DNA from 3 places in the Vibrio diabolicus genome. Region 3 is predicted to be linked to each of the others. Evidence: riboswitches for the same ligand, from Rfam matches in the RefSeq annotation. Region 3 holds a riboswitch; each other region holds the start of a gene.
What was found. Region 3 has a riboswitch for thiamine pyrophosphate ahead of thiB (thiamine ABC transporter substrate binding subunit). Riboswitches for the same ligand answer to the same signal wherever they lie in the genome.
Positions count from the first base shown of each region.

Region 1: it holds a riboswitch for thiamine pyrophosphate, as region 3 does, so the genes downstream of both, thiD (bifunctional hydroxymethylpyrimidine kinase/phosphomethylpyrimidine kinase) here and thiB (thiamine ABC transporter substrate binding subunit) in region 3, are expected to answer to the same signal.
Region 2: it holds a riboswitch for thiamine pyrophosphate, as region 3 does, so the genes downstream of both, thiC (phosphomethylpyrimidine synthase ThiC) here and thiB (thiamine ABC transporter substrate binding subunit) in region 3, are expected to answer to the same signal.

Region 1 is NZ_CP042452.1:124,889-129,164, forward strand. Features, by position in the region: gene FR741_RS15985 (ABC transporter ATP-binding protein) at 1-307, opposite strand, end outside; gene thiD (bifunctional hydroxymethylpyrimidine kinase/phosphomethylpyrimidine kinase) at 297-1,154, opposite strand; TPP riboswitch at 1,252-1,359, opposite strand; gene FR741_RS15995 (TldD/PmbA family protein) at 1,672-3,057, shown strand; gene FR741_RS16000 (TldD/PmbA family protein) at 3,057-4,276, shown strand, end outside.
Region 2 is NZ_CP042451.1:63,519-67,794, forward strand. Features, by position in the region: tRNA gene FR741_RS00345 (tRNA-Trp) at 1-19, shown strand, start outside; gene FR741_RS00350 (multicopper oxidase family protein) at 239-1,621, shown strand; gene crcB (fluoride efflux transporter CrcB) at 1,745-2,128, shown strand; TPP riboswitch at 2,189-2,287, shown strand; gene thiC (phosphomethylpyrimidine synthase ThiC) at 2,452-4,276, shown strand, end outside.
Region 3 is NZ_CP042451.1:2,935,872-2,940,147, reverse strand. Features, by position in the region: gene fbp (class 1 fructose-bisphosphatase) at 1-376, opposite strand, end outside; gene mpl (UDP-N-acetylmuramate:L-alanyl-gamma-D-glutamyl-meso-diaminopimelate ligase) at 689-2,047, shown strand; gene FR741_RS13810 (flavin prenyltransferase UbiX) at 2,052-2,687, shown strand; TPP riboswitch at 2,725-2,861, shown strand; gene thiB (thiamine ABC transporter substrate binding subunit) at 2,933-3,925, shown strand; gene thiP (thiamine/thiamine pyrophosphate ABC transporter permease ThiP) at 3,967-4,276, shown strand, end outside.

The DNA.
Region 1 (4,276 bases), on a different replicon from region 3:
TAAGGCAGACGTTATCCAGCACGTTAAGCCACGGTAGCAATAAATCCTGCTGAGCCATGTAAGCGATACGGTCATGCAGTGCGGCGCCATCGGTTGTGATGAGTTCGCCATGCCAGTCAACTTGGTTATCCAGTAGGCCAGCTAAGTAACGCAATATCGTGGTTTTTCCGCAGCCACTTCGCCCGAGTAATACCGTCCATTGACCGATAGGAATGACCATGTTCACTTTCGCTAAAGTCGGTGTTTGGCTGTCTTTGTATTGCAAACTGGCGTCGGAAAGCTGAATGCCAATCGCGTTAGCGAACATAAGTATGACCCGAAAAAAAGTGATTCACAGGGCCGTGACCTTTACCGACATCCAATTCATCAGCGTGTGCGATAGCTTGGCTGATGTACTGCTTACCAAGGTGCACTGCTTTGTGTAGGTTGTTGCCTTGGCTAAGGTAAGACGCAATGGCGGAAGACAGTGTACAGCCCGTACCGTGGGTGTTTTTGGTCGGAAAACGCTTGGCGCTGATTAACTCGGCACAGTCTTGCATGATCAGCAGATCGTTGCTGTTTTCATTTTCTTCAAGATGACCGCCTTTGAGCAGAATAGCTTTGGCACCAAGTGCACGAAGGTCGGTAATCATATCGTTCATTTCAGATTCTGATTGAGGCACTGGCTTACCCGTCAATGCTGCACCTTCTGGCAGGTTAGGAGTGATGATGTCTGCCAGTGGAATTAACTCTTCTTTTAATGTGCTGATTGCCGACTGTTCCAGTAATAGATCGCCGCTGGTGGCCACCATTACAGGGTCAATCACGAGGTGTTTTGGCTGGTATTGTTTAATTTTGTCTGCAACAACTTTGATGATGTTGGAGTCGGCTAGCATGCCCACTTTGACTGCAACGATGTTGAGGTCGGTAAATACTGCATCAAGTTGGCTCTCTACATGGTCGAGAGGAATGGGGAAAATCGCAGAAACGCCTTGGGTATTTTGCGAAGTAATCGCCGTGATTACCGAGCAAGCAAAACTGCCGGTTGCGGACATCGCTTTGATGTCGGCTTGAATACCTGCACCGCCACCACTGTCTGAGCCCGCGATGGTCAATACGATAGGGGTAGGCAAGGCTGGCGTGTGATGTGAATGAGGTTGTGATTGCTGCGTCATGGTCGCTCCTACTACAAGACGTATAGGAACTGACTTTGACCGTTGCAGATAGATCGATTTTTCGATCGCTATCGCTTACCTAAGAGGGGCGGCGAAAGGCAAAGTGCGCATAGTTCCCTACGTCAGTGCTAACTGAATCAGGTTCAACGGGTCTCGAATCTCGATCTCAGCCAACGCTTATCGCGTGGCCCCCCGACTATTTCGCTCGGATGATAGCAGGACCATTGCGGAAGGGATACGTTTTTTGAGAGTAATTATTATTGAGTATTCAATTATGCGAGGTGAGTGATAGAGTAAGCATCTAAATGGTTCGTCGTGTGGAATTTACTAGTGCAACGCTCTGGTGAAAGAGCTGAACCTGGAATATTTAATAAATAATCGTGGTCTCGCTAAGCAAGGATTAGCACAAAACAAGGTTAAAAAACTGTTAAAATTTAACGCGTTGCCAATTTAACTTTGTTGAACTTTTCGACAGTTAATTAGGAAGGCTAAGACGATCATCGAGCAAGGAGACTTCATGCTTAATTCTGCAACAGCGAAGTCAGTGATCGATCATGCTCTCTTTTTAGGGGCTGATTTCGCTGAACTATTCGTTGAACATCATCAAACTAACACCGTCCAGATCGCATCTGGTGAGGTGGACAAGATCAATTCGGGGATTGATTTTGGTATCGGTATTCGCCTCTTCTTCGGTCACAAAGTGCTTTATGGATACACCAATAGCACGGACGAAGCCGAGCTAAAACGCGTAACCTCATTGCTTGCGGCAAAAGACAAGCGTGAGCAAATCGCGTCAGCAGGTTCTTTAAATTTGAACCGCTACCCAATCCAACACGGTTGCCGCATGCCGTTAAGTCAGGATGCCAACTTAGATTCAAAAATCGCGTTTCTATTGAAAGTTGACCAAGCTGCGCGTGCAGAAAGTGAGTACATCAGCCAGTTCATTGGTAGTGTGCTTCAGCGCGAGCAGCAAGTGTCTATCTTCAACTCAGAAGGTTTGCATGTAGACGATACGCGTCACTACATTCGTGTGGCGGGTAACACCGTTGCTCAAAAAGGTAATGAGCAGTCTTCTGGTATGGAAGGTCCTGGCGCTCTTGCTGGTTGGGAGTTCAGCGAACAACTTGATTCGAAAGAGCTGGGTCAAACTATCGCGCAGCAAGCGTTAGTGAAACTTGGCGCGGATGCTTGTCCATCGGGTGAAATGCCAGTGGTAATTGGTAACGGCTTTGGCGGCGTTATCTTCCATGAAGCGTGTGGTCACTTACTCGAAACCACTTCGGTTGCGAAGAAAGCGTCCGTATTCCACGACAAAATGGGCGAAATGGTTGCTCACACTGCAGTGAATGCTGTCGATGATGGCACCATGACCAACGAATGGGGCTCGATTCATGTTGATGACGAAGGCATGAAGACTCAGCGAACTCAATTGATCAAAGACGGTAAGCTAACCAGCTTTATGGTCGATAAAATGGGTGGCATGAAGACAGGTTATGAGCCTACGGGTTCTGGTCGTCGTCAGAACTACAAGTTCGCACCAACCTCGCGGATGCGTAACACCTTTATCGAAGAAGGCGAGCATTCACTTGACGACATGCTGGCAGGTATCGAACGTGGTATCTATGCGAAGAAGATGGGCGGCGGCTCGGTTCAACCGGGAACGGGCGAGTTTAACTTTGCTGTTCGTGAAGCTTACCTCATTGAAAATGGCAAAATCACCAAACCTCTGAAAACAGCAACGCTGATCAGCACGGGTCCAAAAGTGTTGAAAGAAATCAGCATGGTCGGCAAAGACATGGCGCTTGCGCCGGGCATGTGTGGTTCAGTAAGTGGTTCAGTACCAACAACAGTCGGTCAGCCAACACTGAAAGTAGATAATATTCTGGTAGGAGGCGGTAACTAATGAGCCAAGAACAACAACTTCTTAATGCGGTTGATTACGTCCTATCAGAAGCAAAGCGTCAAGGTGCGGAAGCGGACGTGATTGTGAACCGTAACAGCAGCTTTTCGCTGAAAGCAAACCAAGGCAAGCTGGATGAGTACAAAGTAAGCTCAAGTCAAGTGCTGGGTGTTCGAGTTATTAAAGATGCTCGTGTCGCGACAAGTTATTCTGAATCACTAGAGCAACCAAGTTTAGATTTGATGCTCACAAACGCGCTGCAAAGTGCTCGCTTTTCCAAGCAAGATGAGCATCAAACCATCAGCTGCGTAAACAGCAAAATCACCACTGATATTGCAGAAATTGCGCAAGACGATACCACATCGGTCGATGAGAAAATTGAACTGTCCCTTGCGCTTGAGCAAGGTGTTGTGGCTCTGCCTCACGCTTCAAGCTCACCATACAATGGTTACAGTGACGGTGAAACTCAGCTCATCATCGCGAATACTCAAGGTACGTTATGTCAACATTTCGAGCGATCGTTCACTTGTTACGCGTATACCTTGTTTGAAAAAGACGGCAAACAGTCGATGGCGGGAAGAATGTCGCTAGGTCGCCGTTTTGATGAGTTGGATCCAGCTTATTGTATAGAAGGCGGTTACAACCTTGCTCGCGATCTTCTTGAAGGCGCTCCGGTTGCGACAGGTAACTATCCGGCCATTTTCCACATCAATGCTTTAAGCAGCCTGTTTGGTGCATTCGGCAGTGCGTTTTCTGGTGTGAGTGCGATGAAAGGCATCTCGCCACTGGGTGACAAGCTTGGTCAAAGCGTTGCAAGTGAACTGATCACCTTTACCGATGCGGCTTACATGCCAAATGGTATGGCAATCGCAAGTTTTGATAGTGAAGGCTTTGCTACTCAAAACAATGTGTTGATCGCCAATGGCCAACTGAATACGCTATTGCACAATAGCCAAACAGCGAGTTATTTGGGTGCAGTGTCGACGGCAAGTGCATCTCGCAGTGCAAAATCGAGCCTAGACGTATCGGCAAATCATAAAGTGATTGCGACAGGCAACAGCAGTGCGCCAGAAGTCAAAGCAGGTGAATACCTAGAATTAGTCGAACTGCAAGGGGTTCACTCTGGTGCAGATGCTGTCAGTGGTGATTTCTCATTTGGTGCGAGTGGCTTCTTGTGCCGTGATGGAGAGCGCGTTCAACCAGTTCGTGGGATCACGGTAGC
Region 2 (4,276 bases), 380 kb from region 3:
AATCTCTCCACCCCTGCCATATATCGAGGCTCTGACTTAGGTCAGAGCCTTTTTTGTATCTGCTTGCATCCCACCTATATGCCTTTCTGCTGCCTGCTGCTCTTTGTAAGTATTTATTAACTCACCAACCTATTAGACTAGTCGTTATAACCAAGTGCTCCGAAATGTTAGCAATAAATGAGAATCATTATTTATATTTAGTTACACTTAACCGATCTGGATTAATGGGTAACTATGTATGGATATATCTCGTCGACGCTTCCTTCAATCATCCTTAGCGATCTCCGCGCTTACTGTTCTACCTGCATGTTCTCTATCTAGGAGTACTAATAAGCAGGGGCAGTATATATACGATATCACTGCAGAGCCTTCTACGGCTGAACTAGTGCCCGGTTTCAATACTGAGGTATTAGCTTTTAATGGGCGTATACCTGCACCGATAATTCGTTGCCGACAAGGGGAAAAGGTAACAATCAACTTCATCAATAAGCTATCAGAGCCGACGACGATTCATTGGCATGGCTTGAGGATTCCTATTGAAATGGATGGAGTTCCGTTTTTAAGCCAGGCTCCTATAATGCCCGGAGAGACTTTTACGTATGAGTTTACCCCGCCAGATGCAGGTACGTTTTGGTATCACCCACACATGAACAGTGTTAAGCAGCTTGGTATGGGGTTGGTTGGGCTAATAATTGTTGAAGAGGCTGAGCCTGTTCAGTTTGATGAAGAGCATGAAGTCGTCCTCAAGCATTGGCATTTAGACAAGCAAGGACAGTGGAAGAATCTAATGGTGCCGCGCTTGAGTGCACGTATGGGAACGCCAGGAGAGTGGAGTAGCGTCAATGGTATTCATGAGCCTGTTTATACGCTGAAGCAGAACGCGACTACGCGATTAAGAATTGCTAATGTCGATAACACCATTACCTATCCGATCGCGATTGAAGGCACAGAGGCTTGGGTTATTGCCATCGATGGCAATCCAGTTAAAACGCCTTATAGGCTCACTCAACACAAAATTGGTCCGGGAATGAGATTGGATATCGGATTGATTGCTCCGAAGGCTGGAGAGCGTGTTTATGTGCGTCAAATGAAAGGGCGCTTCCCATTCTCTTTGTGTGAGTTTGAAGTTGTTGAGTCTGACCTGCCAAGCAACAAGAAACTGCCTTTATTGCCTCTCAACCCTGTGCCTGATCTTGATTTGGAAAATGCGAAGCAAATCGATTATGTGTTTGAATGGGAGGGGGCGATCACTCCCGTCGATAAATCGGGCAAAGCGATACCTAAATTCTGGCTGATGAACAAACGGGCTTGGGAGGGAATGAGCATAGATAATATCCCTGCGCCACTTTCAACATTGGAGCTTGGAAAAACCTATATCTTCAATTTGAAGAACGTTACTCAATATCATCATCCTATTCATCTTCATGGGCATACATTTACTGTTCTTGAGTTAGATGGGAAGAAACTCGACGAACCGTTCCATACCGATACGGTTTTACTTGGAAAAAATGGCAGTGCCAAAGCTGCCTTTGTTGCTAATAACCCTGGACGTTGGATGTATCACTGCCATGTTATTGAGCACATGAAAACCGGTTTGATGGGGTATATTGAAGTAAAGTGACTCCTGTAACTTTTTTAATCTCAGCGTGTTTTAAATGCAATACGTTGTCGAATTCTAAAATTTCACCATCAATATTGCTTTAGTTTTGGTTACAATATCGTCATCAATAGTGTTGGGGGAATTATGGGGCAGTTTTCCATTCTTGGTTTTATTGCACTAGGTGGTGCTTTCGGTGCGTGTTCTCGTTACTTGATATCTGAACTGTGTGTCATTTTATTGGGGCGTGGTTTTCCATACGGTACGCTAACTGTTAATGTGGTTGGTTCATTTATCATGGGCTTGTTGATTGCTGCGTTCGACAATGAACTGTTGGCAACAGAACCTTGGCGACAAGTGATTGGTTTGGGCTTTTTAGGGGCACTGACGACGTTTTCCACCTTTTCTATGGATAATGTTTTACTTATGCAGCAAGGTGCGTTTCTTAAGATGGGGTTAAATATTTTATTAAATGTGGTGCTGAGCATCTCTGCTGCGTGGATCGGTTTCCAATTATTGATGCGCAGCTAGCAAAGTAGTTAAAAATTAAACAGGTCGGCTTGGTTTAACCAGGCCGTTTTTATATACTGATATCACTTGTCGGAGTGCCATAAGGCTGAGACCGTTAATTCGGGATCCGTTGAACCTGATCAGATTAGAATCTGCGAAGGGAACAAGAGAAGATATTTATACCGGAGTTCTTTCTGGTTGACCTATCAAATAGTCGAATGTTGTTATAGGCAAATTACTTAAGCTTTATTTAGCCTTAATTTGACTCCTCTTGTCGCATCTATCCGCCAAGCATTTTTATCCAATTACTTTTTATCTAGTATAACAAAGCAAGGAAAAATGCTATGTCGAGTCGCAAACAAGCGAGACTGGAAGCAAAACAGTTTATTGAAACACTCTCGGTACAGCCGTACCCAAATTCCACAAAAGTATATGTAGAAGGTTCACGTCCAGATGTTCGTGTACCTATGCGTGAAATAGCGCTAGCAGATAGTCTGATTGGTGGCACAAAAGAAGCGCCTATTTTCGAGCCGAATGAAGCCGTCCGAGTCTACGATACGTCAGGTGTTTATACTGATCCGAACTACGATATTGACCTTTATAGCGGCTTACCAAAGCTAAGAGAAAGCTGGATTGAAGAGCGAGGTGACACAGAGTTACTCGATGAAGTAAGCTCGGTGTACACCAAAGAACGCTTAGAAGACGAAACACTAGACGATCTTCGTTACGGTAATCTACCACGTATTCGACGTGCCAAAGATGGGCAATGCGTCACTCAACTGCACTATGCTCGCAAAGGTATTATCACCCCAGAAATGGAATTCATCGCGCTGCGTGAAAACATGGGTCGTGCCAAGTACCGTGATGATGTGCTGAATCAACAGCATCCTGGTCAAAGCTTTGGAGCTAATCTTCCAAAAGACATTACCGCCGAGTTTGTTCGCAAAGAAGTTGCCGAAGGTCGCGCGATTATCCCTTCTAATATCAACCACCCAGAATCCGAACCAATGATCATTGGACGTAACTTTTTGGTCAAAGTGAACGCCAATATCGGTAACTCATCGGTGACGTCTTCGATTGAGGAAGAAGTTGAGAAGCTCGTTTGGGCGACACGCTGGGGTGGGGATACCGTTATGGATCTCTCTACTGGACGTAACATCCACGAAACTCGCGAGTGGATTCTGCGTAACAGCCCGGTTCCGATCGGTACCGTACCTATGTATCAAGCGCTGGAAAAAGTGAATGGAGTTGCCGAAAACCTTAACTGGGAAGTGATGCGCGATACTCTGATTGAGCAAGCAGAGCAGGGCGTTGATTACTTCACTATCCATGCCGGTTTACTACTTCGCTATGTGCCAATGACTGCAAAGCGTGTTACTGGCATCGTCTCTCGTGGTGGTTCTATCATCGCGAAATGGTGTTTAGCGCATCACCAAGAAAGCTTCTTATACACCCACTTCCGAGAGATCTGTGAAATCTGTGCCAAGTATGATGTGGCACTTTCTCTCGGTGATGGTCTGCGCCCTGGTTCGGTTGCCGATGCTAATGACGAAGCGCAATTTGCGGAGCTTCGTACTCTTGGTGAGTTGACTAAGGTTGCGTGGGAATACGACGTACAGGTGATTATCGAAGGTCCTGGCCATGTTCCAATGCACATGATCAAAGAGAACATGGAAGAGCAGCTAGAGCACTGCCATGAAGCTCCGTTCTACACCCTTGGTCCACTGACGACAGACGTCGCTCCTGGTTACGACCATATTACGTCAGGAATTGGCGCTGCCATGATTGGCTGGTATGGCTGTGCGATGCTTTGTTACGTAACACCTAAAGAGCATCTTGGCTTACCAAACAAAGAAGACGTGAAGGTAGGCATGATCACTTACAAGCTTGCTGCTCACGCTGCTGATTTGGCTAAAGGGCACCCTGGCGCACAAGTTCGTGATAACGCGCTTTCTAAAGCACGTTTTGAATTCCGCTGGGAAGACCAATTCAACTTGTCACTTGACCCAGAAACCGCGCGCGCTTTCCATGATGAAACCTTGCCTCAAGAGTCGGGAAAAGTTGCTCACTTCTGTTCGATGTGCGGACCAAAGTTCTGCTCGATGAAGATTTCGCAAGAGGTTCGAGAATACGCGAAAGATACTGAGCAAGTTGCTGCGGACCAAGCTA
Region 3 (4,276 bases):
TCACATCGATGTTAGAAGAACCATCAAGTGGGTCCATCAGTACCACATATTTGGCGTTTTGGTTGAGCTCTTTGTTGAAAGCAACCGCTTCGTCTTCTTCCTCACTGGCAACGCCACACACTTGGTCACGAGCTTCAAGCGCGGCTTTGAACTTATCGTTCGCGTAAACATCGAGCTTTTGCTGGTCTTCACCTTGGACATTTTCCGTGCCTACAGCACCAGTGATATCACCGAGACCCGCTGCGTTGATTTCGCGGTTAACGATTTTTGCAGCTAAACGAATGGAGGCTAAAAGGGATGATAGATCACCGCTAGCGTGGGGGAAATCCGCTTGTTTTTCGACAATGAACTCGCCTAGGGTGCGCAGTCCTGACATGGTTAATCCTTACATTTTCATTTCATTGGGGGTAGTGCGCAAGTGAGCATCTCTTTATGGATGTTAAACGATTGCGCTGGATGTAAGTTTAAGTCGCAGATCTTTTTAATGGTAATGAAGTAACTGTTTGAGATCTCAATTTATTTGTAGACTTGTTTGAGGGATTCATCAGTAAGCAAGAGGTTGTACAGTCTGTGTTCAACCTTGTCATATTTGTGAAAGGGACTGCAAGAAGAAGGCTAAAGTCTCTCGCTTTTCTGGTTGTGATCGCGATAATGAAAGCATTAAAGAACGCATTACAAGGTTTAGTTTATGCACATTCATATCTTGGGTATCTGTGGCACATTTATGGGCGGCGCTGCGATTTTAGCGCGCCAATTAGGGCATAAAGTCACTGGTTCTGATGCCAACGTTTACCCACCGATGAGCACGTTGCTTGAGTCTCAAGGTATTGAAATTATTGAAGGCTTCGACCCGTCTCAACTCGACCCTCAACCAGACCTTGTGGTGATCGGTAATGCCATGAGCCGCGGTAACCCATGTGTTGAACATGTGCTCAATACCAACATGCGCTACACCTCTGGTCCGCAGTGGCTCAACGAGTTTTTGCTGCACGATCGCTGGGTATTGGCGGTATCGGGTACACACGGTAAAACGACCACGTCGAGCATGCTGGCTTGGATACTCGAAGACTGCGGTTATCAACCTGGTTTCCTAGTTGGTGGAGTTCTTGGTAACTTTGGAGTCTCTGCTCGTTTGGGCGAAAGCATGTTTTTTGTCGTTGAAGCGGACGAATATGACAGTGCTTTTTTCGATAAGCGTTCTAAGTTTGTGCACTACCATCCTCGAACCTTAATCATGAACAACCTTGAGTTTGATCATGCTGACATCTTCGATGATCTAGAGGCGATCAAGCGCCAATTCCATCATTTAGTGCGAACGGTTCCCGGCAATGGCTTAATCTTAGCTCCGAAGCAAGACCAAGCTTTGGCGGATGTATTAGAGCGTGGTTGCTGGACAGAAAAGCAGTTTTCAGGTGTTGATGGCGACTGGCAAGCGCACAAATTAGTGGTCGATGGCTCAAAATTTGAAGTTGCTCTGCAAGGCGAGAAGGTCGGTACCGTCGAATGGGATTTGGTGGGTGATCATAACGTTGATAATGCACTGATGGCGATTGCCGCGGCGCGACACGTTGGCGTAACGCCGGAGCTTGCGTGTCAGGCTCTGGGCCGTTTCATTAACACCAAGCGCCGTCTTGAGTTAAAAGGTGAAGAGCAAGGTGTGACGGTTTACGATGATTTTGCGCATCACCCAACGGCAATTGAACTCACCGTCGGTGGTTTGCGTAACAAGGTAGGCGAAAAACGCATTCTTGCCGTGTTGGAACCTCGTTCTGCCACTATGAAGCGCGGCGTGCACAAAAACACACTCGCGGATTCGCTACACAGCGCAGATGAAGTGTTCTTATTCCAACCAGACAACATCGAATGGTCGGTGCAAGATATCGCGGAACAATGTCAGCAACCTGCTTTTGTTGACGCTGACATCGATAACTTTGTAGCGAAAATCGTTGAACGTGCGCAGCCAGGTGACCAAATCCTCGTGATGAGTAATGGTGGCTTTGGCGGTATTCACGGCAAGATCCTCGAGCAACTTAAACAAAAAGCCTGATTTTATGCAAAACAAACAGCAGCAAGCAGAAAAAGCCATCACTTTAGCGTTAACTGGAGCATCTGGTGCACCTTATGGTCTGCGCCTTTTAGAATGTTTGGTCGCGGCGGATTATCATGTCTACGTTCTGATCTCTTCGGCGGCTCGTGTCGTGATGGCAACCGAACACAATCTTAAGTTGCCAAGTGGCCCAGAAGCCGCAAAGCAAGCGCTGGTGGAACATCTCAACTGTGATCCAAATAACATCACCGTTTGCGGTAAAGACGATTGGTTCTCGCCGGTTGCGTCTGGTTCTGCAGCGCCCAAACAAATGGTGGTTTGCCCATGCTCTGCGGGAAGCGTTGCGGCCATAGCACACGGTATGTCGGACAACTTGATCGAACGGGCCGCTGATGTAGTAATGAAAGAGCGCGGGCAGCTGTTGCTCGTGGTTCGCGAAACACCATTCTCAACGCTGCATCTGGAGAACATGCACAAACTGTCGCAAATGGGCGTGACCATCATGCCAGCGGCTCCGGGCTTCTATCATCAGCCGAAGAGCATTGAAGACTTAGTGGATTTTATGGTGGCGAGAATTCTCGACCACTTAGGTATTGAGCAAGGTTTAGTGCCTCGTTGGGGTTATGACCAGCGTTCGTGAGCTGATTGTGTAACCACTCAAATACCTTTACAATCCATCCAACTCATCGGGGAGCAAACCCATTTAGCATTGAGTCAATCAATGCATTTGGGCGCTGAGACCTAAGTTCTTAACTAGGGACCCGTATTACCTGAACCAGATAATGCTGGCGTAGGAATTGAGTCTGGATATTGGAAGTCCTTAATAGCCGCCTCAACCCTGTGCCGCTCAACTTATTTCTCTGAAATACTCATGGAGAGCGAGCAGTGAAAACCACTTCAAGTCTGATTGCCTTAGCTGCAATTACCTCTACTTCAGCGTTTGCTGCTGAAAACCCATTAACTATTTATACCTACGATTCTTTTGCCGCAGATTGGGGGCCGGGTCCTAAAATCGAGCAAGCTTTTGAAGCAAAATGTGGCTGTGACGTTAACTTCGTGGCGTTGGACGATGGTGTGTCGATCCTGAATCGTCTTCGTCTTGAAGGCGGTAATAGCAAAGCCGACATCGTGTTAGGTCTGGATAACAACCTGATGGCAGAAGCAAAGAAAACCGGTCTGCTTACCGAGCACAATGTGGATACGGCCAACACAGTGTTACCAAATGGTTGGAGCGACACGACGTTTGTACCGTACGATTACGGCTACTTCGCATTTGTGTACAACACAGAGAAACTGGCTAATCCGCCGAAAAGCATGAAAGAGCTGGTGGAAACGCGCGATGATTTGAAAGTGATTTATCAAGATCCGCGTACGTCAACGCCGGGCCAAGGCTTGATGCTGTGGATGAAATCCATCTATGGAGACGATGTGACGCAAGCGTGGCAGAAGCTAGCGAGCAAAACCGTAACGGTCACGAAAGGTTGGTCAGAAGCGTATTCCATGTTCCTTAACGGCGAGTCGGACTTAGTGCTTTCTTACACTACGTCACCTGCGTACCACTTAATTGCGGAAAACGATTCAAAGTTTGCGACGGCGAATTTTGCTGAAGGTCACTACATGCAAGTTGAAGTCGCCGCTAAAGTGAAAGGGGCAAAAAATTCAGAACTTGCTGATCAATTTATGAATTTCATTTTAAGTGATGAGTTCCAGTCAGCGATGCCAACGGGTAACTGGATGTACCCTGTTACTGACGTTGAGTTACCTGAAGGTTTTGAAACCTTGAGCGTTCCAAACAAGTCGTTGAGCTTTAGTGCTGATGAAGTGGCAAAAATGCGTAAGTCTTGGATTCGCGAATGGCAAAGCGCACTGACGTTTTAGCTGACGTTCCACCCCTCATCTGAATGAGATAGGTTTTACCTTTGAATTCTGTTCCAAAAATAGGTTTAGGGGTCGCGATGATCATCGCGACCTTTGTTGTTTCTGCCCTAGGTGCTTTGATTGTTCAAGCCCCTTCACTTGATGTGTCTGTGGTATGGGACGACCCGTATTATCAACATGTCACCAAGTTCAGCTTCTACCAAGCTTTTCTTTCCACATTGCTCAGTGTTGGCTTTGCCATTCCAGTTGCGCACGCGCTTTCACGTCGCCAATTTTGGGGTAAGTCATTACTGCTTAAGCTGTTTGCATCGACGCTAGTTTTGCCTGTTTTGGTTGGTGTTTTCGGGCTGT